4 regions of the Paenibacillus sp. JT31N7 genome follow, and region 4 is predicted to be linked to each of the others. Evidence: riboswitches for the same ligand, from Rfam matches in the RefSeq annotation. Region 4 holds a riboswitch; each other region holds the start of a gene.
The links. Region 4 has a riboswitch for cobalamin ahead of AC58P5_RS03740 (class I SAM-dependent methyltransferase). Riboswitches for the same ligand answer to the same signal wherever they lie in the genome.
Positions count from the first base shown of each region.

Region 1: linked by a shared signal. The riboswitch ahead of cobJ (precorrin-3B C(17)-methyltransferase) and the one ahead of AC58P5_RS03740 (class I SAM-dependent methyltransferase) in region 4 are both predicted to bind cobalamin.
Region 2: linked by a shared signal. The riboswitch ahead of AC58P5_RS17735 (FecCD family ABC transporter permease) and the one ahead of AC58P5_RS03740 (class I SAM-dependent methyltransferase) in region 4 are both predicted to bind cobalamin.
Region 3: linked by a shared signal. The riboswitch ahead of metE (5-methyltetrahydropteroyltriglutamate--homocysteine S-methyltransferase) and the one ahead of AC58P5_RS03740 (class I SAM-dependent methyltransferase) in region 4 are both predicted to bind cobalamin.

Region 1 is NZ_JCAUAT010000001.1:2,147,543-2,155,249, forward strand. It holds gene AC58P5_RS09740 (cobalt-precorrin-5B (C(1))-methyltransferase) at 1-976, opposite strand, end outside; gene AC58P5_RS09745 (precorrin-8X methylmutase) at 987-1,637, opposite strand; gene cobK (precorrin-6A reductase) at 1,637-2,416, opposite strand; gene AC58P5_RS09755 (sirohydrochlorin chelatase) at 2,413-3,591, opposite strand; gene cobJ (precorrin-3B C(17)-methyltransferase) at 3,651-5,570, opposite strand; cobalamin riboswitch at 5,927-6,117, opposite strand; gene AC58P5_RS09765 (glycoside hydrolase family 13 protein) at 6,223-7,707, opposite strand, start outside.
Region 2 is NZ_JCAUAT010000003.1:692,559-700,265, forward strand. It holds gene pyk (pyruvate kinase) at 1-1,202, shown strand, start outside; gene AC58P5_RS17725 (TolB family protein) at 1,371-3,005, shown strand; gene AC58P5_RS17730 (ATP-dependent DNA helicase) at 3,147-5,063, shown strand; cobalamin riboswitch at 5,151-5,352, shown strand; gene AC58P5_RS17735 (FecCD family ABC transporter permease) at 5,452-6,633, shown strand; gene AC58P5_RS17740 (ABC transporter ATP-binding protein) at 6,630-7,418, shown strand; gene AC58P5_RS17745 (ABC transporter substrate-binding protein) at 7,442-7,707, shown strand, end outside.
Region 3 is NZ_JCAUAT010000001.1:197,122-204,828, forward strand. It holds gene AC58P5_RS00855 (heavy metal translocating P-type ATPase) at 1-238, shown strand, start outside; gene AC58P5_RS00860 (ArsR/SmtB family transcription factor) at 360-725, shown strand; gene AC58P5_RS00865 (ATP-binding protein) at 738-2,018, opposite strand; gene AC58P5_RS00870 (hypothetical protein) at 2,187-2,834, shown strand; gene AC58P5_RS00875 (arylamine N-acetyltransferase family protein) at 2,831-3,616, shown strand; cobalamin riboswitch at 3,667-3,860, shown strand; gene metE (5-methyltetrahydropteroyltriglutamate--homocysteine S-methyltransferase) at 4,047-6,344, shown strand; gene AC58P5_RS00885 (YolD-like family protein) at 6,567-6,809, shown strand; gene AC58P5_RS00890 (FAD-dependent oxidoreductase) at 6,918-7,707, shown strand, end outside.
Region 4 is NZ_JCAUAT010000001.1:888,275-895,981, forward strand. It holds gene AC58P5_RS03730 (TIGR03943 family putative permease subunit) at 1-933, opposite strand, end outside; gene AC58P5_RS03735 (permease) at 960-1,982, opposite strand; gene AC58P5_RS03740 (class I SAM-dependent methyltransferase) at 2,198-3,088, opposite strand; cobalamin riboswitch at 3,367-3,574, opposite strand; gene AC58P5_RS03745 (phosphotransferase) at 3,747-4,652, opposite strand; gene AC58P5_RS03750 (spore coat protein) at 4,852-5,340, shown strand; gene bshB2 (bacillithiol biosynthesis deacetylase BshB2) at 5,427-6,083, opposite strand; gene AC58P5_RS03760 (YojF family protein) at 6,110-6,454, opposite strand; gene AC58P5_RS03765 (PAS domain S-box protein) at 6,647-7,707, opposite strand, start outside.

The sequences.
Region 1 (7,707 bases), 1.3 Mb from region 4:
CCTCGAAAAAAGCCGTCAGGCCCAGCTCCTGCATCCGGTCCCCTACCTGGGAGGCCGTGTTGGCCGAGAGCACCTCGTCGATGAGCTCCGCATCCGCGCCGGCCGCTTCGGCCAGCTCGGCCAGAAACCCGAAATCCACCGGGGCGCTTTTCGAATGAACCATCATGACGCCCTGAGCCAGCTTGGAGAACTTGCCCATCATGCCGACGAGCGTAATCCTCTTCACGCCTTGGCCGCGGCACTGTTTCAAGGCGAAGCCGACGAAGTCTCCCATCTCGACAAAAGCTTCTTCCGGCAGCCCCGGATACAGGTCGATGCCGAACTTCTCCGAGCGCCCTCCGGTCGAAAGCACGATGTGCTCGCAGCCGCAGCGTACGGCGACCCGGATCGCCTGGGCCACGCTTGCTTTGTAGGCCGACGTGGAAAAAGGGACGACGGTTCCCCGCGTTCCCAGAATAGAAATGCCGCCGATGATCCCCAGACGGCCGTTCAATGTTTTCTTCGCGATTTCTTCCCCGTCCGGAACGGAAACGACTACTTGAACGCCGCGGTCGGAACCGTAAACGTTCAGGACGTCTTCTACCGCTTCCCGGATCATTTTGCGGGGAACGGGGTTGATCGCCGCCTCGCCTACCGGAACGGGCAGACCCGGTTTCGTGACCCGGCCTACTCCGATTCCGCCGTCAATGACGATCCCCGGTTCCGGCAGCCACTTTACCTCGGTAATAATCCGGGCGCCGTGAGTCGCATCGGGGTCGTCGCCCCCGTCTTTGATCGTCTCGGCCGAAGCCGATTCCTCTCCAACCGAACAGGCCGTCATCGTAAACGTGACGACCTCCCCGATTGGCAGCCGGATCGTCGCTTCGCTTTGCAGCTCCTGCTCGATCAGCGCGGTCAGAGCCGCCTTGGCCGTAGCCGCGGCACAGGAGCCTGTCGTGTAGCCGTGGCGGAGCGGTTTGGCTGCCTGCTCTTCCATAGGCGTAAGCTTACCCCCGCTTCTCTGCCATCAGAGACAGCGCATTGACTGCCGCCACCGCGACCGGGCTGCCTCCTTTGCGGCCGATATTCGTAATGAACGGCACGTCGAGCTGAAGCAGCTCTTCTTTGGATTCCGCTGCGGATACGAAACCGACCGGAACGCCTACGATAAGCCCCGGACGCGCTTCGCCTTCCTTGACCAGACGGATCAGCTCAAGCAAAGCCGTAGGAGCATTCCCGATGGCGAAAATCCCGCCTTCCGCTTCACGGATCGCCTTGCGGACCGAAATAATCGCGCGCGTCGTGTTCAGCCTTTTGGCCTCTTCCATCACATCGGGGTCGGATATGTAGACGTTGACTTTGCCGCCGAATTTCTCGATGCGGGGTTTGCTGATCCCCACCTGCACCATCTGAACGTCCGCCACGACCGTGCGTCCCGCGCGGATCGCTTCAATCCCGGCTTCTATGGCACGGGGATGAAAAACAAGGCTGCGGCCCAGCTCGAAATCGGCCGATGCGTGAATGACCCGCTGGACAACCGGGTACTGCTCCTCGGTAAAGTCGTGAGAACCCAGCTCCTCCGTAATCATTTCAAAACTTTTCGCTTCTATTTCCTGCGGCTGAACCGTCAGCGGTTTAAATTCGGTACGAAAGTCCATTAGGTAGATACCTCCTGCAAAAGATCGGCGGCCGCTTTCAGCACGCCCTCATAATCGGAAAAATGAATGCCGTATTCCAGGCCCGGACGGCCGATCACGATCGTCTCGATCCCCATCTCCAGAGCCGCTTCGAGCTTCTCGTCCACCGCGCCGACTTTTCCGCTTTCTTTGGTAATCATCAGCGTCACGCCGTAATGCGCATAAAGCGCTTTGTTAAGCTCCTTGGAAAAAGGCCCCTGCATCGCCACGATATTGCGCTGCTCGATCCCCAGCTCCTCGCACTTCTCCATATTGTCGAGACGCGGGAGCATGCGGGCGACGAGCCTCACGTCCGGCAGCCCGCCAAGACGCCGGGCGAAAATATGCAGCGTCTTGCTGCCCGTCGTCAGCATGACAACGCCGCCGCGCACGGCCGCCAGCTCGGCGGCGTGCGCGTAATCGTCCGCAAACACGATGCCGGGCCGGACCAACAGGTCCGACCCTTCACGTTCGTAGCGGACGTACGGCACAGCCGCCGCTTTCGACGCCGCCATGGCGTTGCGCGAAGCTTCCTCGGCGAAGGGATGGCTCGCGTCTACGACGAGCGAGACCTCTTCGCGCCGGATGAGCGCCGCCAGGGCTTCGGCGTCGAGGCGTCCGACGGCGGCGGCGAGGCCGGCGTCGGTCAGGCTCTTGGCGGCGCTGTCGGTGACGACCGTCGCCAGCACGCGGTGCCCGGCCTGCGCCAGCAGCACCCCGAGCTCGCGGGCGTCGCTCGTCCCGGCCAGGAGGAGGATCATCGTCCGCCCTCCCTGGTGGTCGTGCCTGCGGCTACAGGGCCCGCCGCAGGGGACGCTGCCGCAGACTGCGCCGCTTCGACGCCTGTGGCATCGTCGGCCTCGCCTGCGGCACGGCAGCCGTCCGCGTGGCCGTCTTCGCGATCGTGCGCATGACTGTGCTCGTGGTTATGCGCCTGCCGCTCATGGTCGTGATTATGGCTATGGTCATGCTCATGACTGTGCGCATGTTGCTCATGGCTGTGGTCATGATCGTGCGCATGTCCTTGAACGTGTTCGTTTTCGTGTTCATGTCCGTGATCGTGCTCATGGTCATGGTGGTGATGGTGGTCATGATGGTGATCATGATCATGGTCGTGATGATGGTGATGATCGATATGTTTCATCGCTTCCAAACGGAAGGAACACATATCGCAGTTCATTTTTACCTCGTCCTGAAGCGCCTCGCCCGCGCGATCGCGGAGGATGCCGCCGAGAATCGGATCAAGGCCGAAATAATCGGTCATCTCGAACGTACAATCGGGATAGCGCAGGGAGAAGTCAAGCAGCATGCCTTCCATCCGTTTGATCAGAATCCCCGTAAAAAGAAAATACGGAAGCACGATGACTTTCTTCGCGCCCAATCTCAGGCAGCGTTCGATGCCGTTTTCCAGAAGCGGCGCCGTTACGCCGATAAATGCCGTTTCCACCCAGGGAATCTGAAGCTTTTCCCAGAGCAGGCGGGAAATTTTGAACAGCTCGCTGTTCGCATCGGGATCGCTGCTTCCGCGTCCGACAACCAGCACGGCGGTATCCCCCGGCGTTTCCTCACGGAACCGGTCCGCCCCGCCCAATCTTGCCGTCATGATGTCCACTACACCCTCATGTACGCCGATAGGCCGTCCGTAAATGAACTGCACGCCCGGGTAACGCTCTTTCGCTTCGTCAATGGCACCCGGAATATGAATTTTGGCATGACCGGCGGAAAATAAAATGATCGGCACCACGGCAATCCGTGTGGCTCCTCGGTTGACGCAAGTCTGTATCCCTTGCGGAATGGTCGGTTTTTCAAGCTCCAGAAAACAGGTTTCGATAATGGCCTGCTCCATCGTTTCGGCGAGCCGGCTTACAAACGCCCGGACCTCGCTGTTCCCTTCCGCGTCACGGCTTCCGTGACCTACAAACAGTACCGCATCCATCGGTTCTGCCTCCTTTTTTGTATACCTGTATTTGAATGAAGCCTCTTATTACGGGATCGTTAATCTCCGCACAAAGCGTTTTCGATTTGAAAAGCGGGGACTTCCCGGTGCCGGTAGCCCTCCAGCTCTTTTACGCGGGCAAAAAACTTGTGGAACCGTTCGTTCGGGTGCCCTTCGTTCTGATACTTGGCGACGATCCGCTCTATGGTCTCGACCAGCTTGTCCGGCTCGATGCCTTCCGCAACGGGCTGCGCCGCGTGGGCATTGCGGCCGACGGTTTTCCCTCCGAGGAACAAATCAAACTTCTCCCGGCGGTACACGATGCCGATATCTTCCTTCACCGCGCCGTAACAGGCCATTCCGCAGCCGTTGAAACCGATTTTCATCTCTTTGGGTACGGCCGCCCCGCCCAGAAGACCGTGAAGCTCCTCCGCATACGGCACGGCGTCGCCCTTATCCATATTGCAGAAGTCGCAGGCTTTGATCTGGACCACATCGCCGACCGGAGCCAGCAGAAGCCCTTCGCCGCGAAGCCGCTTCGTTACGGAATCGGGATCATCGGTCCGCAGCTTGACGAGCAGCTGATGATGGGGCGTATATTCCATCGTTCCTTTATCGCCGACGGCATCCGCGAGGACCATCAGCTGTTTGGCTGTGAGGTTTTTGTTCGCAAGTCCGGGGCTGACGGCGAACTCGAGAATAGCCTGCTGGCGGAAAAACCCGCTTGGGGAATCGGAGGAAGAAGCCCCGCCGCGCTCGCCCGTCACGAGACGGAGCGCTTCTTCCGCAAGCTCAAAAGCGGTCGGAGCCGGAGTCCCGACGGAAGCCGCAGGTGCGGCAGGCGGACGGACGGCGACCGCAACCGCCGAATCTCCGTACTCCCCGGCCTTCGAAGCCACCGGCGTATCGTACGCGGACCTTGTCCCGGCCGATTGAATACGGACCGGCAAATCTTCACGGTCGTAGTCGTCGGTAGTGCCGGTTCCCTCGGCTTCCGGGCTGTATTCGCCGTAACCGTCGTCCCCGTATTCGTCATCGTCGAAGAAGGACGGCAGGACGGTGCCGCCGGCTTCCCGCTCTTCCGCGGACCGCAAAGCGGCACCGGACTGTTCCGTCAGGGCCGATGCAGTTTCCGTGCCGGTTTCGTCTTCCTGCTCCAGAGCCCACGGCTCGGCCTCACGCCGCAGACGCTCGTGAGGACGCAGGGGCTGGATATCGCTGTCCAGCGTGTATTTACGCTGATAGCCCCTCGGCGTAATCATGAGCCCCTCATAGTTGCGGGTGGCGGAGTTGCCGATGATCACCGTGGTGAGCATACCGATGTCATGCTCCAGCATCTGGGCAAGCGTCGTCAGCACGACGTGCTCCCTGTCGCGGTAGGCGCTTTTGACGATACCCACCGGAGTATCCGGAGAGCGGTGTTTCAGCAAAATCTGCTGCGTCTCCACAATCTGCCGGGTTCGCCTCCCGCTCCGCGGATTGTACAGCGCGATGACGAAATCGGCGGATGCGGCCGCCTCGACTCTGCGCCGGATGAGATCCCACGGCGTCAGGTGATCGCTGAGGCTGATGGTGCACGCGTCGTGCATCACGGGCGCTCCCAGCAGCGAAGCGCATGAGTTGATCGCCGAGATGCCGGGTACGATTTCGACTTCCACGCCATTGCTCGGCTTCCAGCCTTTCTCGATCAGCACCTCGTAAACGAGACCCGCCATGCCGTATACGCCCGCATCGCCGCTCGATATAACGGCCACCTTGTGCCCCGCCTCCGCTTGTCTGACGGCTTCCTGCGCGCGGCTTACTTCCTCGGTCATCCCCGTACGCACGACCTGTTTGCCGTCGATCAGGCTGCGGATCAGATCCACGTAAGTGTTATAGCCAATAATGACTTCGCTTTCCGAAATCGCCTCGCGTGCGCGTTTTGTAATATGGGCTTCGTCTCCGGGGCCAAATCCGATGATAAGCAGTTTACCGGCCATTCCCATTCCTCCTCTTCCCTGTAAAGAAAGCTGCAGCGTTCCGCTGTGCAGCCGTTATCGTGCGGTCCGGCCTTCATGCGTCGTACAGGCGGACCTTGTATATGCACGGCGGTGCCCTTGCAGGCGTACCTGCCGTTTGCCCTCTCCATCTCGTGCGGACAATAAAAAAAGCATTTCTATCCTCCTCGGATAGAAATGCTTCGAACTTTCGAGCCATTAAGCGGGAATATCCCGCATATGCTTCCAACCCGCACAGTCCGCCGGTCACGGGCAGTCTTGTACGCCCACGTCCGGCAAGCCGCCGTTGGCAGCAGATTCAGCCGTTCTCAACACCTCCCTAAATCCTCGTAGGTTATCTAGTGTTATTCAAACAGGCAGGTCTCCTGGCTCAGAGCTTTCTTCGGCGCCTTCCCGGAAAATCCAGTGACGTTAATGCCGAAAAAAATTTTCCCCTGCGATTGCAGGGGGCTCCTTACAGTGGCGGGTCCGCGTCGGTCTTTCACCGAACTTCCCGTTTTAAGCCGAACCCTGTTCTTAAGGACTGTCTGATCCGTTCGAATGGGCTCCGCACCTGTTTTTACCATATTCGATTGTGTTCTGTTCATCATAACATCCGGTCAAAGAACTTGTCTATGCCGATAAAACGCTCCCCTTACCCGAGCAGATAAACCCTGGCTTCATAGGGCCTCAATTTGAGGACGCGGGTATCTTCACCGGAGACGGGATCGTAATTCGAAATGAGAAGCTCCGCGTCTTCCCCCTCTCCCAGCTCATCCGGCCATGTAAACTCCGGCGTTCCGTCGAAAAAGTTCAGAACCGCCAGCAGCTTCTCCCCGTCCAGCGTCCGTGTATACGCATAAATTTCCGTGTCCAGCGGAAGCAGCAGCTTGTACTCGCCGTAAACGACAACGGGGTGCTTTTTGCGAAGCGCGATCAGGTTCCGGTAATAGTGGTAGATGGAATGGGGATCGGCTGCCGCTGCCGCCGCGTTAATCTCTTGGTAATTCCGGTTGACCTTGATCCACGGCTCCCCTGTCGTAAATCCGGCGTTCGCCGTATCGTCCCACTGCATGGGGGTGCGGGCATTGTCCCGGCTTTTTTTCCAGATGGCTTTCATGATTTCGTCCTGGGGCTTGCCGAGCAGCTCCGCCTGCTTATAGTAATTGATCGTTTCCACATCGCGGTAATCGCCGATCAGATCGAACGCGACATTGGTCATGCCGATTTCTTCTCCTTGAAAAATATACGGGGTCCCCTCCAGCGTCAGGAGAAACGTGGCCAGCATTTTGGCGGATTCCACCCGGTACCGGCCGTCATCTCCGAACCTCGAAACGGGACGGGGCTGATCGTGATTGCCGAGATAATTGGCGTTCCAGCCTTTATCGTGAAGGACCGTCTGCCAGCGGCTCATCACTTTTTTCAGCTCCGGCAGAGTCCATGGCTTCGACTCCCATTTGCCCGTACCGGCGGAAGCCGCATCCAGATTCATATGCTCGAACTGGAAAACCATGTTCAGCTCATGGCGCTCGTCCCCCACGTAATCCAGCGCCTGCTCCGGACCCAGTCCGGATGTTTCGCCTACCGTCATGATGTCATAATCGAACAGCACCCGGTCATGAAGCTTTTGCAGCAGCGTATGTACCTTTTCCAGATTGGAAAAAAGCTGATAAGCCTGCACAACGGGCAAGTGCTTGGGATTATCGGCATCCGGCAGCCCCTGCGCTTTTACGATATGAGCGATGGCATCGAAGCGAAAACCGTCGACTCCCTTGCCGAGCCACCAATGCACCATCCGGAACAGCTCGTCGACCATCGCCTCGTTCTCCCAGTTGAGGTCGGGCTGATGCTTCGAATACAGATGCATGTAATACTCGTCCGTCTCCGGGTCGTGCTCCCAGACGCTTCCGCTGAAATAAGACTCCCAGTTGTTCGGAAAAAGCCCCTTTGCCCCCTTTCTCCAGATGTAATAGTCGCGTTTGGGATTATCCCGGGAAGAGCGCGCTTCTTTAAACCAGGCATGCTGGTCGGAGGTATGGTTCAGCACAAGATCCATCATGATTTTCAGCCCGCGCTTGCGCGCTTCCAGAAGCAGCTCGTCGAAATCCTCCATCGTGCCGTACTGCGGATCAATCGCGTA
Region 2 (7,707 bases), on a different contig from region 4:
TACGGATCGGCCTGCTCAAGGAAGCGTCGTGCGAAGTGAAGGCGGGGGATTGCCTCACGCTGACAAGCGAAGAAATCGCGGGAGACAGCAGACGTATTTCGGTCAATTATGCGGAACTGCCGCAAGTGGTGAAGGCCGGGGACAGAATTTTAATCGACGACGGGCTGATCGAGCTAAGCGTCGTTACGGCAGCGGGAACGGAAGTGTCGTGCGAAGTGATCAACGGGGGCGTCATCAAGCCGCGTAAAGGGGTTAACCTGCCGGGGGTGCATACGACGCTGCCCGGTGTCACGGAGCGGGACATCCGCCATATCGAATTCGGCATCCGCGAGAAGATTGAAATTATCGCCATGTCCTTCGTGCGCAAAGCGGAAGACGTGCTCACGGTCCGTCAGCTGCTGGAGGAACAAGGCTGCGGTCATATCCAGATCATTTCCAAGATCGAAAACCAGGAAGGCGTAGACGAGCTGGAAGCCATCGTGGAGGCGTCGGACGGAATCATGGTGGCACGGGGCGACTTGGGGGTTGAAATTCCGGTCGAAGATGTTCCGGTCATCCAGAAGGTCATGATCGAATCCTGCAACCGGGCGGGCAAGCCGGTTATTGTCGCCACCCAGATGCTGGATTCGATGCAGGTCAACCCGCGCCCGACCCGGGCTGAAGTCAGCGACGTCGCGAACGCCGTTCTGCAGGGCTCCGACGCGATCATGCTTTCGGGGGAGACGGCCGCCGGCAAATATCCGGTCGAGTCGGTGCGCATGATGACTACGATCGCCAAGAAAGCCGAGGGACTTTACATGGCGGAGGCGAGCCGCCGGCAAGCGGGCGTTCCCGCTCAGGTCAACGTGACGGAGATTATCAGTCAGGCGGCCGTCAGCGCTTCGGAGGCGATCGGAGCGAAAGCGATTCTGACGCCGACGATGAGCGGGTACACCCCCCGGATGGTGTCCAAGCACAGACCGAAGGCGCCGATCATCGCCATTGCGCCGAGCGACGAGGTTTTGAACAAATTGTGCCTTCTGTGGGGCGTGCTGCCCGTGAGAGGCGAGTTTGTGCAGACCACCGACGACATGTTCCAGGCCGCAGTATCCAGCGGCACCGCGCAGGGGCTGCTGCAAAGCGGCGATTACACCGTCATCACGGCAGGCGTGCCGATCGGCAAAACGGGAACGACGAATCTGATTAAAATCATACAAGTGTAGAAGGAAAAGCCTCCCGGCGACGGGAGGTTTTTTTGCAAACGCGGGCGTCCTACATCCTGCTTTCCATTTATGGTCGTGATAATGACAATTTATCCGTTTTCGCCATGCAACTTTTTCCAAAAAATGGAGTCTAGAGGGTAGAACTTTTGAAAGGTGGAAAACGCACTCATGAAAACGGCATTTCTGCTGGCTTTCCTTCTTGCAGTCAATACGATCTCCACTTCCGTTCCGGAATCGGCTTCGGGAATGAACGCCAACACGGAGAAACGGGAAATTCGGCAGGTGGAAGCGGGATTGCTCCCTCAGCCGTCTTCTCAGGAACCCGGCGTGCCAGCTTCGGGAACTATCACAGTTCCGAGCTCTCTGAACGTGAGCCTGGAAGAGACAAAAAGCGGCTTCCGGCTGAAACTGGCCGAAGAGGAGAACACGACGGCAACCGTGATGCAGTCTCTCATTTCCCCCGATGACGGAAAAACCGTCCTGCACCTCGTCCGGAGAACAGCTCCGGCCGAAGGAGGAACCCGGTACCGGCTCGATCTCGTAGCCGTGCAGCCTGCGAAGAAGACGTTCAAGGTGTTTCCGTTTGCCGATCTGCGGATGAGCGACACCTACTCAACCGATTCGCTGGCCATGATGTACGGTTTCCGGGACGACTCACATCTCGTTATGATCCAGCCTGTCGGGAAAGCGGGCGGAGCAGGAATCGGCTACCGGATCGTTTCGCTGGACGTTGGAAGCGGACGGCTTCGTGAGCTGGCGGCCAACGTCCCTCCCGATCTGTCTCCCGATTTTCTGGCATCCGGCTGGTTAAACGCGGACGGAAGCAAGCTGTACTTGAACAGCTACCGCGGGGGCAAGCTGTGGATCGCAGACCTTGCGCGCGGAGGAGTTAAAGCACTCGACGGCACTTTCAGCCACTCGTGGCCGGTGTTCCGCTTGTTCAAATCGCCGGACGGGGAGCGCTTCTGGTATGAGAAGGACGGATACCGGCTGTATGACGGCAAAGGCGTCAAGCTGGCCGAACTGCCGGCGGATACCGGCTTGCATTCGAACCCGGCGTTCAAATGGAGCCCGGACAGCCGCTACGCCGCTTACGAGTATACGTTCACGAACAGCGAAGAGAACGTGATAGGCGGAGAAGATTACAAGGTCATCGCTCCGCAAGGTATCAAGATTTTCGGCCGGGACGGAAAACCGGCGTGGAGTACCGATGCGCGCGAGTTGAAGCACGGGGACCGGCTGGAACTTCGCGGCTGGATCGGCGGCAGCGGCGAAAGCCTCAGCAGCGTCGTAAGCACCGCAAGTGCCGGTAACCACGAGGGAAGCAGCGGCGCCGCAAGCGCAGGAAGCCTCGACGCGGCCGTGCTGCGCAGCTACACCGTGGAGCGAGCGGAAGACCGCGAGCCGAGGAAAACGGACTCGGTCTACCATCTCGTACAGCCCGCAACCGGGAAGCTGACGAAGTTAAGCGAGGCGCAGCTTGCCGATTTGCATAATCCGCAGGCCGTCCTGGGAGAATCCGGCGCGCTGATGCTGGTGGATGCCGGGAGCGCCCGCTATACGATTATCGGCGACGAGACGGATTCGCAGCGGACGGTGAAGCTGCTCCTGTCATCGGACCCGAAGCGGCTGCTCTGGGCGCAAACCGACTACGTTAAAGACAACGTGACGATAACCGCGTATGACATTGCGTCGAAAAGGGCCCGGACAATCGAAACGAAAGATCTGTCGGCGGGAGACCTGCAAGCGGCCGGTAAGGAATATGTTATCGATTCCGAGCTTGGCTACCTCAAACTTCGTTGACTGAGCCAGCAAGTTTGAACCATAAAATCCGCCTGCGGGCGGATTTTATTTTGCGCTTCTAAGAAAAGGAGGATTCGCTCGGGGGTCTTTTGCGGTATAATGGACAGATGTACGTAACGATGATGTGGAGGCACGGCCAGATTGAGAAATTATCCATTTGCATTTGATCCGACAAAACCTTTCGTTCAGCAGGCAAGCGACTGGATTGCCGACGTGTTTTACGAGCTTCTGCCGGAAGCCGGTTTTGAAGTGAGAGATGAACAAATCTATATGGCGTTTCAGCTGGAGAGGGCTTACCAGGAGAAACAGACCATCTTTGCGGAAGCGGGAGTGGGAACCGGGAAAACGCTGGTGTACCTGCTCTACGCTCTTACTTATGCCCGCTACACGAGGAAGCCCGCGATTATCGCGTGTGCGGACGAGTCGCTGATCGAGCAGCTGGTCAAACCCGAAGGGGATATCGCCAAGCTTGCCCGGCATCTCGATCTGACGATTGACGCCCGGATGGGCAAGTCGCAGCACCAGTACATCTGCCTGAATAAACTGGACGATACCCGGGGCGGCGGCTCCGACGATGAGGAAGTCTTCAGCGAGATTTATCACGGCCTTCCCGCGTTCGTCCACTATCCGGATACGCTTCAGTCCTTCTTTCCGTACGGCAACCGTAAGGAGTACCCGGAGTTGACGGACGAGCAGTGGGGCCGGATCGGCTGGGACGTGTTCCAGGACTGCCTCGTCTGCAGCCAGCGCCACCGCTGCGGCCAGACGTTGTCGCGCGAGCATTACCGCAAGTCCGCCGACCTGATTATTTGTTCCCATGACTTCTACATGGAGCATGTCTGGACCTACGAGGCCAGAAAACGGGAAGGCCAGCTGCCTCTTCTGCCGGAGCACAGCTCCGTCGTTTTCGATGAAGGGCATCTGCTTGAAACGGCCGCGCAGAACGCGCTCACCTACAAATTGAAGCATTCGGTATTCGAAAGCATCGTCATCCGGCTGCTGGAAGGCGAGGTTAGAGAAACGCTCGCGCTGGCCATCGAGGAAGCCATCGTCCAGAGTGAAACGCTGTTCCGTGTGCTGGAAACCGGCAGTTATTCCGTCCCGGCCTCGGATCGGAAGGAATTCGCCTGGAGCGAGGAGTTGAAGCGGGAAGTAAGCCGGTTCCGGCAGTTGATCGACGTGATCGAGGAAGAACTCGTATTCGAGAGCGGACTGTCCACGCTGGATGATTACCAGCTCAAAATCGTCGAGGAGCACCTGGAAATGATTCAGCTTGCTTTGAGTTTGTTCGATAAGCCGGGTCAGCTCATTTCATGGGTTACCGAGGATTCCGACGGCATTACCCTTGTCATTATGCCGAAAATGGTCAAGGAAATTTTAAGAGACCGCGTGTTCTCGAAAAAAATGCCGGTCGTGTTTTCTTCCGCGACCTTGTCCGTCAACGGCTCTTTCGACTATATGGCGGGCAGTCTGGGCATCGAAAGCTTCCTATCGTTCTCCGTCCCTTCACCTTACGATTACAGCGCTCAAATGAAGGCGAGCCTGTATCCCGATAAGCCGGAAGAGGACAAAACCGGTCGGGTTCTGGAACTGCTCCAGGAATCCGACGGCCGGGCGCTTATCTTGTTCCCGTCCCGCGAGGCGCTGGGAACCTTCAGACGGAGCTTGGCGCTGTATCCCGAGTCTGCCGCTTACCGGTTTTTGTTTGAAGGCTCGGCGGAAATCAGCCACCTCATTTCGTCGTTCCAAAACGATGAGGAAAGTGTCCTCTGCGCGGTAACGTTGTGGGAAGGGCTTGATATACCGGGACCATCCTTGTCCCATGTGATCGTCTGGGAGCTTCCGTTTCCTCCGGACGATCCCGTCTTCGCGGCCAAGCGGAAAGATTCGGCTCAGCCGTACGAAGACGTAGACATGCCGTACATGCTGCTCCGTCTGAGGCAGGGCATCGGGCGGTTGATCCGCTCACGCGATGACCGGGGCATGGTATCCGTTCTCGGTCGCGATCTGGATAATCCCGCTGTCAGAGAACAGATCCGGGGGCTTCTGCCGGATTGATCGGGATGGTAATTGTTGCCGATTTCGGGCTTATCCGCTATGATAGACAAGATACTTCCGGTTCGTATTCCGGCCGGACGATGATGAATTGAATAATTCGGTACAGGTGCTTGCCGCTGGAATTTTAACGCGGTACAGCTTAATAGGGAAGTCCGGTGCAATACCGGCGCGGTCCCGCCACTGTAACAGAAGAGTCGCAGCAACGAGTGTCACTGGTATCCGTACCGGGAAGACTGCTGCCGATGATGACGCTGATAGCCAGGAGACCTGCCTGTATCCGTAACACGATCAACCTACGGGAGATAGGGAGGTGTTAGATGCGTTCTGTACCGAAATCACGGGCGTCTTTCCCTTTGTCTGCCAACGAAGGGGGGGGGCGCCTTTTTGCATGGGCAGCCCTAAATATATCAACGGTCGAGGTGAGAATTTGCAATCGGTTTGCAATAAAGAAACGGTACGGGAGTCGGGGGAGGCCGGGGGCTCTCAGGGCTCATCCGCCAAAAAATACGGAACGGCACGCGGGCAAACGGCCTTTCCGCTCCTGCTGGGCGGCTTGTCGCTTTTCCTTCTGATCTCCGTGACGGCTGCCGTCATGCTCGGTTCCGTACGGATCGAGCCCGTCACGGTCTGGAAAATCGCTTTTTCGCATATGCCGGGATTCGGAAGCCTGATCGAACACGATTGGACGAAAGCGCAGGAGCAAATTATTTGGAACATCCGCTTTCCCCGCGTTCTGCTCGGTCTCGTGGTAGGGGCGGGCCTGTCCGCAGTCGGGGTGACGATCCAGGCGCTAATCCGCAATTCGCTCGGCGACCCTTACATACTCGGGGTATCGTCCGGTTCGTCGGTTGCGGCTACCCTTGTTCTGCTGTTCGGAGGATTCTCGTTTCTGGGCGCTTACGCACTGCCGGTATCGGCCTTTATCGGCTCCCTCATCGCCATGGCGCTTGTCTTTACCTTCGCGAGGGTCGGGGGCCGCATTTCGACTACCCGGCTGCTGCTTGCGGGAACCGCCGTTGCGAGCATGATGTCGGCGTTTACGAGCTTCATCGTCACGATGGCGCCGAACGCCCAGGGCATCCGCTCCGTCGTGTACTGGCTGATGGGCAGCTTGGCCGGCGCCAAGTGGGAATACCTCACCGCACCGGCTCTGATCGTAGTGTCCGGTATCCTTTTCCTGCTCTTTCAGCATCGGTCCTTAAACGCTCTTCTCGTGGGCGAAGGCGCGGCGGGAACGATGGGGGTCAATGTGCCGGCGTTCCGGACCTGTCTTGTGATCGTGACCGCGCTGATTACGGGAACGATCGTGTCCGTCAGCGGCTCGATCGGTTTTGTCGGCCTGATGATCCCCCATATCGTCCGGCTGATGATCGGCTCCGACCACCGCAAGGTGCTTCCGGTCAGCGTCCTTTTCGGGGCCGTCTACGTCATATGGGCCGACGTTCTGGCCAGGCTCGTGCTTGCGCCGGAAGAACTGCCGATCGGCATCGTTACGGCGATTTGCGGAGGCCCGTTCTTCATCTGGCTGCTCCGCAGAAGCTCATACGCATTCGGAGGAACTTCAAAATGAACCTGGAAGCAAATCATCTTTCCTTGAGCATAAGTGCCAGGAAAATTCTCGACTCCGTAAACCTTGCCGTCCGCGAAGGCGAGTTTATCGGCCTGATCGGCCCGAACGGGAGCGGGAAATCGACCCTGCTCAAAACGCTCTACCGTGAGCTTAAGCCGGACGCGGGACAGGTGCTTCTGGATGAGCGGGAACTGCTGAACATGCCTTACAAAAAAGCGGCCGAACTGATGGCCGTCGTCAGCCAAGAATCTTCTGTCGAATTCGACTTCAGCGTCGCCGACATGGTTCTGATGGGAAGATATCCCCACAAGAAATGGTACGAAAGCGATACGGAGGCGGACCGGGAAATTTGCTTTCGCGCCTTGGAGACAGTGGGACTCGGTCCATTCGGAGAACGCAGCTTTGCGACCTTGTCCGGTGGCGAGAAGCAGCGGGTGCTTATCGCCCGGGCACTGGCGCAGCAGGCGAAGTTCTTGATTCTGGACGAGCCGACGAACCACCTGGATATCCGCTACCAGCTGCAGATCATGGAGCTTGTCCGCTCCCTGGGCATGACGACGCTGGCCGCCCTTCACGATCTGAACATGGCCGCATACTATTGCGACCGTCTCTACATCATCAGCGAGGGAAAGATTGCGGCGGAAGGAACGCCCGCCGATCTTCTCGTCCCTGCTGTTCTCCGGGACATATTCGGCGTTCACGCCGAGGTGAATCTGCACGCCCTGACGGGCAAGCCGGTCATTACGTATTTGCCGGAATCTCTTTTTAACGCCGGAATAAAATAGACGGAGGAATTCTTTTGAACCTTATGCGATCTCTTAAACTTTCTTTATTCGTATGCCTGACTCTTGTTTGCATGGCCGCTCTAAGCGCCTGCTCCGCTGCTGACTCCACCAAAGAACTTGTCCCGAGAGGTGCTGTGGAGACAACGGAAACACCGGCGGCTGCCGTAGATTTGGATAATATGGGGCAGAAGCTTCATTTTACGGAAGCGCCTAAACGGGCCGTGACACTAAATCAGCACGCTACGGAAGTGATGCTTGCGCTTGGCCTGGAGAAAAACATGGCCGGCAC
Region 3 (7,707 bases), 690 kb from region 4:
GGATCACCTCGGCAAGCTGCCCGAGGCTATCTCCGTAGCGCGTCAGGTGAACCGGGTGATCAAGATGAACATCAGCCTTGCGCTCGGATTGAAAGCCATCGCCCTGCTTTTGACTATTCCCGGTCTGCTGACCTTGTGGATCGCCATATTGTCGGACATGGGAGCCACCATTTTCGTAACGCTGATCAGCTTGACGGTTCTTATCGAGAAGAAGCCCTCTTCTTTAGCTAACAAATAGAAAAAAAGTGCTCCGCACCGGGTGCGGGGCACTTTCTTATTGCGCAGCGGAGAAGGGACTCCCTTAACCGTAATGTTTTTGATATAATAAGCCGTATGGAAACGAAGGCGGTGAATGGATCATGCAAAAACCAATCGAAGACCTCTGTGACGAATCCTGCGCGGGGACGGAATCGGACGGAACGGCTCTGGAGCACGCGAAAATGAACGAATCGATGGCCGTAAACATGGCGGAGATGTTCAAAGCGCTCGGAGATCCTACGCGCGTCAAACTCATTTATGCGCTTTCCCAGCAGGAATTGTGTGTCCACGATCTGAGTGTCGTGCTTGAAATGGGGCAGTCCGCCGTCTCCCATCAGCTCCGGTATTTACGGAATGTCCGGATTGTTAAACGGCGCAAAAGCGGCAAGACCGTCTTTTACTCGCTCGACGACGATCATGTTAAAGAAATTTTCCGTCAAACCCTGCAGCATCTCGTGCACGTATAAGAAATAGAGTATCTATTCCCGGGGAATAGATACTCTTTTTTTTGCCGACAGGGGGAAGCTGATCATAACCTCAGACCCAACGCCGACTTCGCTGGCGAACCGCATTTTCCCGCGCATGGCATCGATCAGGCGAGTCGTGACCATCAGACCGAGCCCGGTTCCCCTGCTTTTCGTCGTATAGAAGGGAGCCCCCAGTCTTTCGATTTCTTCCTTGGTCATGCCGCTTCCGTTATCCGTGATGGTAATGATGGCTTTATGCTTCCGGACATAACCGTGAATGCGGATAAGACCGTCCGTTTGGGTCGATTCGATTCCGTTTTTGATCAGATTGACGAACGCCTGTTTCAGCTTGGAAGAGTCTCCCTCGATAAAAATATTGTCCTCGCAGGAAAGCTCGATTACGGCTCCCGACATGCTGGCATAAGGTTCAAGCATCGTCACGGCCTGCTGAAGCGAATCGCCGATATGGATGATGCCGGTTTCGGTCAATTCGGGTTTAGCGAAGAGCAGAAACTCCGAGATAATCTTCTCGGCCTGGTCGAGTTCTCCGATGGCGATGTTTAAATAACGGCCGAGCTTCTCATCGGCTTCTTTCTGGGAAATCTGGATATAACCGCGCGTAACTTGAAGCGGATTACGGATCTCGTGAGCGACGCTTGCGGCCAGATCGCTGAGATGCTGCAGCTTCTCGGCTTTCTGGATTTCGATACTCATCTGGTCGTGCCGGAGCATATGCTGAAACCACAGGATAAGCAGAACCGGCAGCAGGAGCTGTACGATCACGAGAAGACTTACTTGCGGCAGCAGATCCTTCCAGATAAAACCGTGATGCGAAACGATGTACGACAGCCAGATAAGCAGCGCGGCGGCGCCGATGCCCGCGTACAAGAGCGACAGGCCGATCTTTTTCCGCGAAGGATATTGGTAGAAGACACGGGCTCTCAACAGGATGGGAAGAAAACCCGCCGCATAGAGAATGACGTCCGAAACTCCGAAAGACGGGAACATAATCCCATGAAAAATCAGCATCATCCCAAGCGCCGTAAACCCTCCGTAATACCCTCCGTACATAAAAGCGAGCAGAAGAGGAACGCCTCTTAAATCCCAATAAAAATCGGGAACGAGATACATGACCGGATAGCTTATACTGAAAATTCCGGAAAAACCCATCAGGATTCCCATCAGAAACCGGTTTCGGATTTTTTCTCTTTTGTAAAATCGCGTAAGCATAAAAATCTGGTAAATATGAGGGGGAAATGTCATGATGAATAAATGGACTAGGGTATCTTTCACGGGCCGCACTCTCTTTCTGAAAGAAAAAAGAACTCAGATTCCTATTATGGAGTTCTCTGGCAGATAATGCAATAAATAATGATGCCGATTGCGCGGAAACTCATCAAAAATTGGTGAACATGGAGGATTATTTCACCAAGTTGTTGAATCTTTCAGAATAAGTCGGAGGTGGTTAGATTGAAAATACTCGTCAGCCAGCCTAAGCTGGAGCGGAACCTGGAACAACTGCAAGCGGAATTAATGATGTATCCCGACATAACCGCGGCTGTTTTCCCCGAAGGATACTTACATACCAATCTATCTCTGGCATGCGAGCTTGCGGCCCGTACGCGTACTCTTCTTATAAGCGGAACGAAAAATCCGAAAGACCGGGCCGTGATCATTAACCGGGAAGGGCAGATCGTGATGGACCGGGCCAAATACAGCGAATATAAATCCGTAAACGAAGAGGGCCTGATTATCACTCCGATTCTATGTGATGAACTGGTTTTGCAGGAGATAGGAGAGCCGGGTAACCGGGGGACCGATTTGTTTGTTCAGCCGATCGGCGTCGGCATGTTCAGTGAAGAACAGTTCGATGAATGGGTTGCAAAAGCGAAAGAAATCGCTTCCCGGCATCATGCCATGGTTATCGGGACGAGTCATGCGGACGGATCCTTTCGCGGCAGCGAAGTTTCGCTGCCCATCGCGTATTGGATAGACCGGGACGGCAAGCCGCTGTTCATTTCCAAATGCGATGTGCGCAGCCGTATTGTGGATCTCCGCACCAAACAAATCACGGTCTGCGAGGCTGCCGTAAAGGAGGATGTCTCGTGAGAACGGATAGAGAAGCTTTGAAACCTGAAGTGGAGGCTTACCTCAACCGAATCGGGTACGAGGGGCCGCTGGACGGCAGTTACGAAGCGCTGGCCCTGCTGCAGGAGCAGCATCTGCATACCGTACCGTATGAAAATCTGGACATCCTGAACGGTGTTCCGCTGTCGCTGGAGATTAAGTATCTGCGGCATAAAATCGTCGAGCGGCGGCGGGGCGGCTACTGCTTCGAGCTGAACGCCCTGTTCGGCTGGCTGCTGCGCAAGCTCGGCTACCCGGTTACCGATTATGTCGCCCGGTTCTGGCGAGACGAGACACAGCTGCCGCCCAAACGCCGCCATCACGTGCTGAAAGTGGAGGCGCAAGGAGTCAGCTACTTATGCGACGTAGGTGTCGGGGGCATCGTGCCGCGGAGGCCTGTCCGTCTTGCCGAGAAGCTGGAACAGCGGCAGGGCGAGGAGCTTTACGCCATGGAGCGGGACCCCGTATTCGGCTGGGTGCTCAGCGAGAAGCATCATGGCAGTTGGAGGCGCATTTACTCGTTTACCGAGGAGGCGCAGCTGCCCAAAGATTTTGTCATGGCCAGCTTCTGGTGCGAGCACAGCCCGGACTCCATTTTCGCTAAGGATGCGATGGTAGCCCTACGGACCCGGGAGGGACGCAATTCGGTCTCCGGCAAGGAGTTTAAGCTGTTCACGCCCGAAGGCGTGCGCACGTTCGTGCCTGAAAACGACGCGGCTTACAAGGAAGCTCTGCTTAAATATTTCGGCATTCCTCTGGAATAAAGCTTGCATAAATAAGCTTCGTTGTGTATAGTCATTCCTAAGTTAACCAATTGAATATGTTGGGAATAGGTGCTCAGCCCCTCGGGGGAGCTGGAGCTTAAAAGGGAAGTCCGGTGAAAAACCGGCGCGGTCCCGCCACTGTAACAGAGGAGTCAAGGCGATTATGCCACTGGTCTTAGACCGGGAAGGCAGCCGAAGATGATGATTCTGGAGCCAGGAGACCTGCCTATTCTGACAGCACTGCTTTACCTACGGGAGATAGGGAGGTGTTAAAGTACGGGCCGCTGATTATACAAACAGAGGGCGTCTTTATCCTTGCATGCTTCGGGGATAATGACGTCCTTTTCTTATTTTTCGCGTACAAATAAGCAAATGAAGCAGAGAACTCATGCAAACATCCAATTCAAGCCACTATCAGGAGGTCAAGATCATGAACGCATTGAAAAGCAGCAGTTTGGGATACCCGAGGATCGGAGCGGGACGTGAATGGAAGAAGGCGCTGGAATCTTTCTGGGCCGGTAAAATCGGGGAGCGGGAGCTGACAGACAAGCTGGCCGAGGTCCGTCTGGGAAATCTGCGCATTCAGCGGGAGAAAGGCATTGAGCTTATCGCCGTCAACGATTTTTCGGGTTACGACCATGTGCTGGATACGGCCGTTATGTTCGGGATCGTCCCGGCACGGTTTCATTACGAGGGCGGTGAAGTGCCTGTCGGCACCTACTACGCGATGGCGAGAGGGGAAGATGGGGCGGCCGCATGCGAAATGACCAAATGGTTTAACACCAACTACCATTATATCGTGCCGGAACTCCAGAGCGCCAAGCCGGAGCTGGTCGAGAACAAACCGTTAAAAGCTTACCGCGAAGCGAAAGAAACGCTCGGAATCCAGGGCAAACCCGTACTGCTCGGACTGTTTACTTTTTTGAAATTGTCCAAAGGGTACGCCGAGACGGAAACCGATGCCTGGATCGACCGGCTGCTTCCGCTTTACGGCGAAGTGCTGCGCGAGCTTGAACGGGAGGGCGCCGAATGGGTGCAGGTGGACGAACCGGTGCTTTCGACAAGCGTGTCCGCACAGGATCTGGAACGGATCGAACGGATCTACAAAGCGCTGGCGGAGGCCGCACCGGGCCTGAAAATCATGCTCCAGACTTACTTTGAATCCGTGGAATCCTACAGCCGGGTGGTCCGGCTGCCCGTTCACGGGATCGGGCTTGATTTCGTCCACGGCGGTGAAAAGACGCTGCAGCTGTTAAAGAGCGAAGGTTTCCCTGCCGACAAGGTTTTGGGAGTGGGCATCGTGGACGGCCGGAGCATCTGGCGTGCCAACCTGAAGGAGAAGCTGAATACGCTTCATGACATTTTTGCCGTGGTACCGGAAGAGCGGGTGATCCTCCAGACGTCCAGCAGCCTTCTGCATGTGCCAGTGTCCGCTGTTTACGAGGACAAGCTGGATCCGGTGCTGAGAGACGCCCTTGCCTTCGCAAACGAGAAGCTGGAGGAAGTCGTCCTGCTGTCCAAGGCGGCGGTGTCCCAAACGGCGGAAACCGGCGATGCGCTCCAGCGGAACGAAAAAGCGCTTGCCGCCCTCCAGTCCTCGGAAGCTCGCGGCAACAAAGCCGTCCAAGAGGCAGCCCTGCAGCTTCAGAAGGTACCGGCGGCACGGAGCGCTAGCTTCAACGAACGGCGTGCCCTTCAGCGCGAGAAGTGGAAGCTTCCTTTTCTCCCGACCACGACAATCGGAAGCTTTCCGCAGACAGCGGAAGTCAGACAAGCACGTTCCAAATGGAGAAAAGCGGAATGGACGGACGCGCAGTATAAAGCGTTTATCCGGAGCGAGATCGGGAAATGGATGAAGCTGCAGGAGGAGCTGGATCTGGACGTCCTCGTTCACGGGGAGTTCGAACGGACGGACATGGTGGAATTTTTCGGCGAAAAACTGGACGGTTTCGCCTTCACTCGCAACGGCTGGGTGCAGTCTTACGGCTCGCGCTGTGTGAAACCGCCGGTCATTTACGGCGATGTGGCCTTTACGCAGCCGATGACCGTCGAGGAAACCGTCTACGCGCAGTCGCTCACGAAACGTCCCGTGAAAGGGATGCTCACAGGACCGGTCACGATTCTCAACTGGTCGTTCGTCCGGGACGATCTGTCCAGAGACGTAGTCGCCTACCAGATTTCCCTCGCGCTGGAGAAAGAAGTGAAAGCTCTCGAAGAGGCGGGGATCGAAATGATCCAAATCGACGAACCCGCTGTCCGCGAAGGCCTTCCTCTTAAGAAAGAAGAGCACCGGGCTTATCTCGACTGGGCGGTCAACGCTTTCCGCAGCACTACGGCGAACGTCCGGGCCACGACGCAGATTCATACGCATATGTGTTACTGCGAATTCCACGACATGATCGGGTCTATCCGTGATATGGATGCGGACGTCATTTCCATCGAAACCTCCCGCAGCCACGGGGAGTTGATCGAAAGCTTCGAACAGCATACGTACGAGAAGGGAATCGGTCTGGGTGTCTATGACATTCACAGTCCGAGGGTCCCTTCCGTCGAAGAGATGGTAAGCATGATCGAGCGCGCGCTGCGCGTACTTGACCCGCAGCTCTTCTGGATCAATCCCGATTGCGGACTCAAAACGAGAGGCGGCGAGGAAACCGCAGCCGCCCTGCGCAACATGGTTGCGGCCGCCAAACAATGCCGGGAAACGATGGCTGTTCCTCAAGGCTGAGCGGGGAGGCAAGTCTTTACTGCAGCCGCTCTCGGACCGATAAAACAAAAGCCATCCATAATCGGAGCCTTTTCCCGGTACAAACCGGGCAGGGGCTCTTTTTTACATTCGCGCGGGAAGAAAATAGGAACGCTAGTTTCCAAACCATTGGAAGAACCCCATAAACATGGTAAGATAGAAAGATAAAACGGCAAAAGGTAAGACCGTCATTCAGGAGGTATAATGGCAAAGGCAAAAGTAAAACGTCCGACCCGGGATGAATTCGAGCTGGAGGAACTGGGGAACCGGCTTGTGGAAGCCAAGAACGAGGATTCTCTAATTCTTCTTACGGTATGGGGCTGGGCAGAGCAGGTCTACGGCAGAATTACGGTCATGGATCCCCGGACGAGACTCGTACATGTTCAGGACGGCGAACAGCTGACGAAAGTTCCTTTTATGGACATTATGCAGGTGGATAACGCCTGATTAGCCTTAAAAGCATCCGGAAGGGTGCTTTTTTACTTTGGGCGGAACGAATAGAATGAGGTCACTCTGGAGAAGTTAGGAGAATATTGGTAAAAGGAGCTAATCCACGTGAACGAAACGAATTCGAAATCAGCAGCCGCTTTTCCCCAGTTTCCGGAATCGTACTGGCTGGCTTCCGCCCAAATTCCCTCCTATTCCAGGCTGAACGAAAATATCCGGGTGGACGCCGCTATCGTCGGGGCGGGAATTACCGGTCTGACAACGGCGTATCTGCTTGCCATGAAGGGCTTGAAGGTCGCGGTTCTGAACGCGGGGCGGATTTTGCACGGAACGACGGGGTATACAACCGCCAAGATTACGGCCCAGCACGATTTGATTTACGATCAGTATATTACCGACTTCGGTGAAGAAAAAGCACGTTTGTATTACGAGGCGAACCGGGACGCTCTTCAGTTCGTGCGTCATCTTGTCAAGGCACACGACATCCGGTGCCAGTTTGAAGAGCAAGATGCCATCGTGTACACGGATACGGATTCTTCTCTGCACAAAGTGTTCAAAGAATACGAAGCTTATGAAAAATTGAGAATCCCCGGTGCATATGTAGAAAAAACCGCTCTGCCTTTCGAAACGAAAGGGGCGGTCGTAATGAAAAATCAGGCACAATACAACCCGGTCCCGTTTCTGACTCATCTGGCTGAAGAAATCGTGCGCAAAGGAGGGCGGATTTACGAGGAAACGACCGTAACCGGATACGAGCCGGGGAGTCCGTCCATTCTCAAGACGAGCGGCGGGTTTACCGTCAGCAGCTCGCATGTCGTATCCGCTTCCCACTTTCCATTTAACAACCTGCACGGGCTGTATTTTGCGCGTCTTCATGCGGAGCGTTCTTACGTGCTCG
Region 4 (7,707 bases):
CCCCAGATCTGCGAAATCACCGGCATACGGATACACGTAGGGGGACGAAGGCTCTTTGATTTTTTGGATAACGGCTCCCTCCAGCTTCATCACGTCTTTATTTTCGTAGACGGACTTTCGGATCGTGCCTTTCACCGTCACCCATGCGTCCTTGGGATACGATTCCGCACCCGGAGCCTCCACGATAACGCCGTACGGGGATGCATCGGCCGAGCAGCACTGCATCGTCAGTCTTGCGACGACGAACTGGTTTTTGGGCATGCCGTCCTCCCGGTAAACGAAGCCGCTGATTTCCATTTGTTTCCCCGCAAAATTCCCGGCGAACAGATCTACTGCCGTCAGCGTCTCCATAAAGCCTTTCTCACCGATAAGAATGGTTTTGTTTTGATAAAGCCGCATGGCCAGCTTCGCGTACTCTTCCGTAAACCGGCTGCCTTTGAACATCTCCTTAAGCTTGGCTTCTTCCGTATCTCCCTCGCCCTGACTTGCTTCCCCTGATGATAGTTGCTTGTGGGGAGGATCGTCCCGGGGACCTTCGTTCCTCTGCGTCTGGAGGTTGGAGGTATTCAATTGAATCCCTTTAACCTGAACGATATCGCTCCCCGTTATCCGGTCGGGCAGCAGAAAGCCGAGCAGCAGCGGTAAAAGGAACAAGGAATAAGCCGCACCGTGCGAAAGCTTCGATTTCCGTACATCGGGCTCGCATCCGCAGTCGAGTTCCCCGCCTGCGGCGGGCTGCAGAGCCAGATAAATCTGGATCACGGCCAGCACGAACAGGGCAATCGCCGAAGCTTTGACGTACGGTACCAGGCGGGGCGCCAAATAATGCGGCATACTGCCCGTTTTGACGAGATAAACGATATAAAACGAAAACCCGCATAGAATCGCCGCCCTGATAAAATAATGGAAGGCGTAAACGCGCCTGTCTTCCACCCGGTCCACCTCCCGAATTCAAATCCTTATTTGAAAAATAGGTGCTCGACCATAACAGAACCGGCAAACACGGTCACCGTTATTACTGCGGCAAGCAGCAGGACAAACTTCGTTTTGAAAACGGATAGAAGCATCAGCGTGCTTTTAAAATCGAGCATGGGACCGAAAACGAGAAACGTGAGCAGAGAACCTTTGGAAAACGTCTGGAGAAAGGAAGAAGCGACAAATGCGTCCGAGGTGGAACAGAGCGACAAAATATAGGCAAATCCCATCATAAACAGATGGGGAAGCACCTCCCCCTCCCCCAGCGCCGACAAATCGCCTCTCGGCACAAACGCCTGAATAACGGCCGTGATTAGAGAGCCGAAAATAAGATATTTCCCCATATCGAAAAATTCCCCGCCCGCGTGACCCATCATCGTAACGAATTTACCGCCCCCCTGCACGTGCGTGCAGTCTTGTCCGTTTCCGGCGTACAGCGATTTCAGGCTGTGTTTCAGAGGATTTTTGTTTATAAACGCGTAGACGAACAAGCCGATAAATGCGCCCGCTCCCAGGGCCAGCCCCATCCGGGCGTACAGCATTTCGGGATTCATCCGGAAGGCCGTGTACGTAGCCGCATAGACAACCGGATTGACGATAGGGCCTACCAGAATGACGACTACCCCTATGTAGAGCGGCATTCCCTTGTTGATCAGCCGCCGGACGACCGGAATCATACCGCACTCGCAAATCGGAAACAGAATGCCGAGCAGGCAGGCGAACACGAGTCCGAGAAAAGGGTTCCGGGGGATCGCTTTACGGATCCACGTCTCCGGGATATAGACCTGCATGAACGAGGAAAGCACCACACCCAGCATAATAAAAGGAACCGCTTCGAGCACGATGCCGATGAACATCGTCTTGAACAGCCGGATGACCGAGGGGTCCGGCAAAACCGCATTTCCTGTCCGTAAGGCTTGCCAGGCCAGTACAGCCAGGAAACTTCCCGCTGCGATAACCATCAGGTTTCTTTTCCTCATCCTTCTGCTTGTTCCGTCGAAATGCACGATCTCCCCTCCTTTTTGCAGCAGTCACTTTATTTTAATCGTAATTATTACGTTTTTCAACAAAAAAGACTTCTCCCTCAAACGATTCCCGTTATTCATCCCTATGCGAGTCTGTCCGAATCTATGACAAGCCCTTCCCTTGTCCGGTCGTGAAGACAAAAAAATCCCGGCACGCGAAATCGCGTTACCGGGCAAATGCTTCAGCGGGGTCTGATTTAAACCTGCACCAACCGCTTCACTTCCGTGGGCAGGTCGGCAGGTTCCAACCGTTTTTCCGGCTTCCAGTAAAGGAGTGCCGCTTTGAAATGGTGCGGGTAAATCAGCTTGCCGTCTTCTTCACGTACATAAGCGTATAACAGGTCAACCGCCTTCTTGCGGTCATACTCCTTGTCCAAAACCGCGCTCAGGTTGTCTTTCAGCAGCTCTTCCTCCGTATCGTAGGCGTATGTTTTGTGCAGGTTGACGATTTTACAGTTCGCATCGATTCCCAGCTCGTAAAGCAGATTGTGCAAATGGATGTAATCTCTGCGTTGAAACTTGATCCTGCAGCCCAACTGCTCCTGGATGTCTTTGTAATGCGGTCTTTCGGGACCGCTAACCATGCCCGCGATTCCAAGACGCTTCGCCGTGTTGTTGATATGCAGAAGCGCGCGATCGATCTCCTGCATCCGATAGTAACAATTGACGCCGAATACCACGTCGGCTCGCTCCACCTCGGGAAGTTCTTCCCACTTGGCATGCACGAAGTTTACATGATTCCAGCCCTTCCGCTCCGCTGCGGCTTTCAGGAAAGCAAGCACGCTCTCGGAGCTGTCGACGCAGGTGAGGGAACCCGCTTTCTCGGCCGCTTCGAATGTATAGTTTCCCCAGCCGGGACCGATTTCCAGCACATCCTCGCCGGGATCGATAAAAGAAATCAGCTCCTTGCGCAGGTCGGCGACCCAGGAATCCACCCCGGATTGTTCCTTCTTTTTCATAAAAGCGTTCCAGAACCCTTCTTCCTTGACGTCATCCGTCATCCGTACGGGAAGATTTCCGTCCCAGTCCTTCATGCCCTCCTGCCAGAGGGTTTTATAATTCGTATTTAATTTAACTCCGTAATACATCCGTTTTCCTCCCCGGCCCGTTTGAACATTTTTTGTTACGAGCTGCCTATTTTCTTATGCGTAATTAGTACGGTTAAAATGCGGCGGACTTTATTTTGCCTGTATGGCCGGAGGCGTAAATACATCCGAAACAAATAAAAACATCCCGCCGGAGGCAGGATGTTCGGGTTCATCGCATGAATACGCCCGGATTCCTTCTTTTAGCAGATGAAAGCAGAAGGACCCTGACGATTAGGGAGAACATTCGCATCAACGCCATCCTATATCCGCGTAGGAATGAAGTTACCGGTAAACAGGCAGGTCTCCTGACTCGGGAATCCTATGCGCGCCTTCCCGGATTAACCAGTGACGTGATGCGCTTCGGCCGGGGGATTCTCCCCTTTCCCCTTACAGTGGCGGGTCCGTATCGGAATTGCACCGAACTTCCCTTTTAATCCGTTCCCTCTCCCCAGAGAAAGAACCGGAACCTGTTTGATAAAGAATGTTTGATATTCACTTGTCTTAAGAAAAGCATCTATGCCACACAACTTCACGGTTAATAGTAGTCCAAATCCGGCGTTTTGGCAAATGACCGGAGCAAACGGGCAAGCATGTGTACCGGTAAGGCGGGCCCGCCAAACTTCGAACTATAGTGGAGCCGCGACGGGTTATGACTCCGCTATTCCCCTTCCATAATCAGGTTTATTTGATTAATAAACTCTTTTGCTCGTTCAAGCTGTTTATAAGCAAATTCCAAATCCCCGTTGCCTGAAAGTGCGAAATCCAAGTTACCTAAAGTGGACATAAGTATGCGTGCGGTAACAGCAAATCCAAAAGCTTGCTTATCGGCCTGATTATTTATCTGACTCCAGATATATTGAAAGGTTGGCTCCTGAATTCCGTTGAATAAGGCAAGATTGCCTACAAATGAAGCCAAATCCCAGTATGCGGGCATCCAGGATAAATCTTCAAAGTCCGACCAGACCCAGCCTTCAGGACTCGGTAATAAGTTTCTTGAATGGGCATCTCCGTGAGACGGTATTAGCAAGCTTGTTTCGAGACGCATCTGTTTATCAATCGCGAAGAACACATTTAGCAGATCTTGTATACGCTGATCCGGAAGCTTCATTAATCTAAAAGCCGATTGACATGTCCGCTCCCAAACACCAAGCAGAGGAATCTCGCCGGTAAAATCTTTCAGTGCCAGTGAAAGTCTATTAACCAGTTCAACTGCTTCGCTTGGCGAAGGGCATTGCAGTTCTGTGGGGGGAACATACTTCCAAAACGTCATCCATGTGCCGCCAATATCGTATGGTCCTGCATCCGTACGATCAGTTGGCAATAGCACTGGCACACCCTTGGAATGGAGATGACGGGCTGCCCTTAATTCACGGTCAAGTACCTTATACGCATAATCTGCATCATCTTTTGAAAGCACAGTGGCTATTCGGGCCACAATCGGATACGGGGCCAAATGAACGATCAGGTTCCCGCCATTACCAAGCTCGAGAGGGGTAATGTCCTTTAATCCGGCTTTTTCTGCTATTAAAACCGTTTTTGAAATAAAGTGGCTATTATTCGGCACTCCGAGGGCTCCTTAATTAAGGTTAAAAATATTTTAGCATCGTTCTCGTATCCCAGATAGGTATTAAATATTTAACAATCAACTATTCCCCATTAACTCTTCTGTTAACTTGATCTTCCGTCTGGAGGTACTGACAACTTGCGAATTTCCGCTCTTCGACATAGGCTGTCATAACCCACCGCGAACGGAGTCTGAGAAGATGAGCCTGTCAAAGGTCCCCAAGCATCTCGCCTGGCACGAAACCTTGGAGCTTCACGAGCTTGTGAGCCTTCAAACCGGACAACTGATCGCTTTTAAGCAAAAATTGCCGACGCTTACGGACGAAGGGCTTCGAACGCTGTTCAGAGAGGCGATACAAACCTTGGAGCAGAACCTGAAAGAACTGCTTGCGTACTATCCCGAAACGCTTGTCGCCTCCAGGACTAAAAAGCCCGAGCTGCCCGTCCTGGAAACGGGTCAACTTCTCGGTTTTGCTAAAACCGCTGTCCGAAGCTACGCCTGCGCCCTTACGGAAACGGCGACTCCCCGCCTCCGGGCAACCTTTGTGAAGCATCTGCTGAGAGCGGTCGAATTTCACGCCAAAGTATTCAACCGGATGTATGCGGACGGCTCTTATCCCGCTTACGAGCTGAAGGAACTGCTGGAAAGCGACGCGGCAAACGCTCTGGCTGCCCTCTCCCTCGAATAACGCAAAAAAGACCGTCAAGGAACGGTACGACTGTTCCTTGACGGCTCTTCGGCGGTCGTGCGACGGCTTCCGCCTTCGCACGACCCTTATTGAAACCGGTAGGTCCATAACCGCTCGCGGCCGAACCGGTTCTGCACCTCTTCATCGTTCGCGGATTTGCCGCTCAACTGTCCGTTCAGCTGGAACTGGGAGCTGTGGGCAAGTATCGAGCCCAGCTTCTGTCCCAGATACGGTCTGACATCGTTCACGATATCCGCTTTGCCGAGCACCTCTTCGCATCCTTTGGAAAAAGCGATGCAGTGAACGACCGGTCTCTCTTCAAGGGGCATTCTTTGAACCGCATCAATCACGGCCGTACCCGTTGCGTCATGGTCCGGATGCACGCTGTAGCCCGGGTAGAACGTAATCACCAGCGAAGGATTCAGCTCCTCGATGAGTCCGCGGATTTTGCCGACGAGCAGTTCGCGGTCTTCGAATTCAATCGTTTTATCGTGAAAGCCCAGCATGCGCAGATCCTGTATTCCGATTGACCGGCACGATTCCTCAAGCTCGGCTTTGCGGATTTCAGGCAGCGTTACGCGGTTGGCCGTAAGGGGATTTCCCATGTTGCGTCCCATCTCTCCCAGAGTCAAGCATGCGTAAGTCACCGGGGTTCCCTGCCGTATATGGCCTGCAAGCGTACCGGATACGCTGAACGCTTCGTCATCGGGATGCGGCAGGACGACCAGTATGTGTCGTTCCATCTCCATCTACCTTCTCTCTTTGTAAGTTAAAAAGGGGCGCGGCTCAGCTGCAGCGAAACGACGAGCTTGCCGTCCTTATCATGCCCCGACAGTATCAGTCTCTCCGTCTCCGTTTCGTCCCAGTGGGTAAGACCCTCGGAATAAACCCAGCCCTCTTCCATTTTAAGCCCTACCCTGTAGGGACCGTTTCCGGCAATGGAACCCTGCAGATAACGGATCTTGGAATTGCGGATAAACGTCGAGGCCGTATGCTTGGACTGATCCAGATGGGAAGCGTAAGCCCCGTTCGTCATTTCCAGATGAATGTACAGGTCTTGGCCTTTTAGCAGATCAAGAACCTGCTGAACCGCTGCCTGATTAATAAACTGCATGAAGATTCCTCCAGTAATATACTGACGTATTCACCTAAACTATTGTACGCGGCTAATCTATTGTAGGTTTAAATGTAGCTAATTATAAAACATTATGCGCGACTTCACAAATCGCCCCCGGTGCGGATAGACCCGGTAATTCGGCCTTTACAAAGAAAAAACCCGCTTCACGGCGGGTTTTCATGGTTTCTATCATTCTTTTATCCGGGCGGACCACTCGGCAAGCAGACGTTTAAGCTCACCCGAAAGGACCGGTTTGCTGATATAATCGTTCATCCCGGATGCCAGGCACTGCTCTTTGTCTTCCTCTCTGGCAAACGCGGTTACGGCAATAATGACGGGAGATACCGGGTTCTCCCCATATTTCTCGCGAATGAGACGAGTCGCCTCGAACCCGTCCATAACGGGCATCTGCACGTCCATAAAAATGATATCGTACGCACCCTCACCTGCAGCCTGTACGGCCTCCGCACCGCTGTTCACGACATCCGCGGAGAACCCCAGCTTGCCGGTTAACGTATGAAGCAGCATCCGGTTCATCGGATGATCGTCCGCAATGAGCACCCGCAAAGGCACAGGCTGCGCCTCCGGAAGAGACGGAACCGGGGCGGCTGACGCCTCGGGGATGCCGGGATCGGGGTCTGAAGTCTCCGCACTGCCCAAACCGGAGTACAAGGTAAAGAAAAAGGTGGAGCCGGCGCCCTCTTCGCTCTCGACGCCGATTTCGCCTCCCATCAGCTCGACCAGCTTCCTGCTGATCGACAAGCCAAGCCCCGTACCGCCATATTTGCGGTTAATGGCGGGATGGAGCTGGGAGAACGATTGAAACAGCCGGTGGATTTTGCCGGCGGGAATTCCGATCCCCGTATCGCGGATTTTAAACTCCAGCAGCACCGACCGGGAATCGGGAGAAGGCGTCATTTCCACCGTTACCGATACGCTGCCCTTCTCGGTGAATTTGATCGCGTTGCTGATCAGGTTGATCAGCACTTGCCGGATTCGCACCTCGTCCCCTATCACGTACCGGGGCACCCCGGCCGTGATATCGTGCGAAAGCTCCAGGTTTTTCTCCTCCGCCTTAACCCGGAAAAGCTCCATAACGCCCGCCAGCATTTCCCTTAAATCGACTGCGTCCAGGTTCAATTCCATTTTGCCGGCTTCGATCCGGGAGAAATCCAGAATTTCATTTAAAATATGCAGCAGGGCATCGCTGCTCTCCCGGATAATATCCGCGTAGCTGCGCTGCTCTTCGT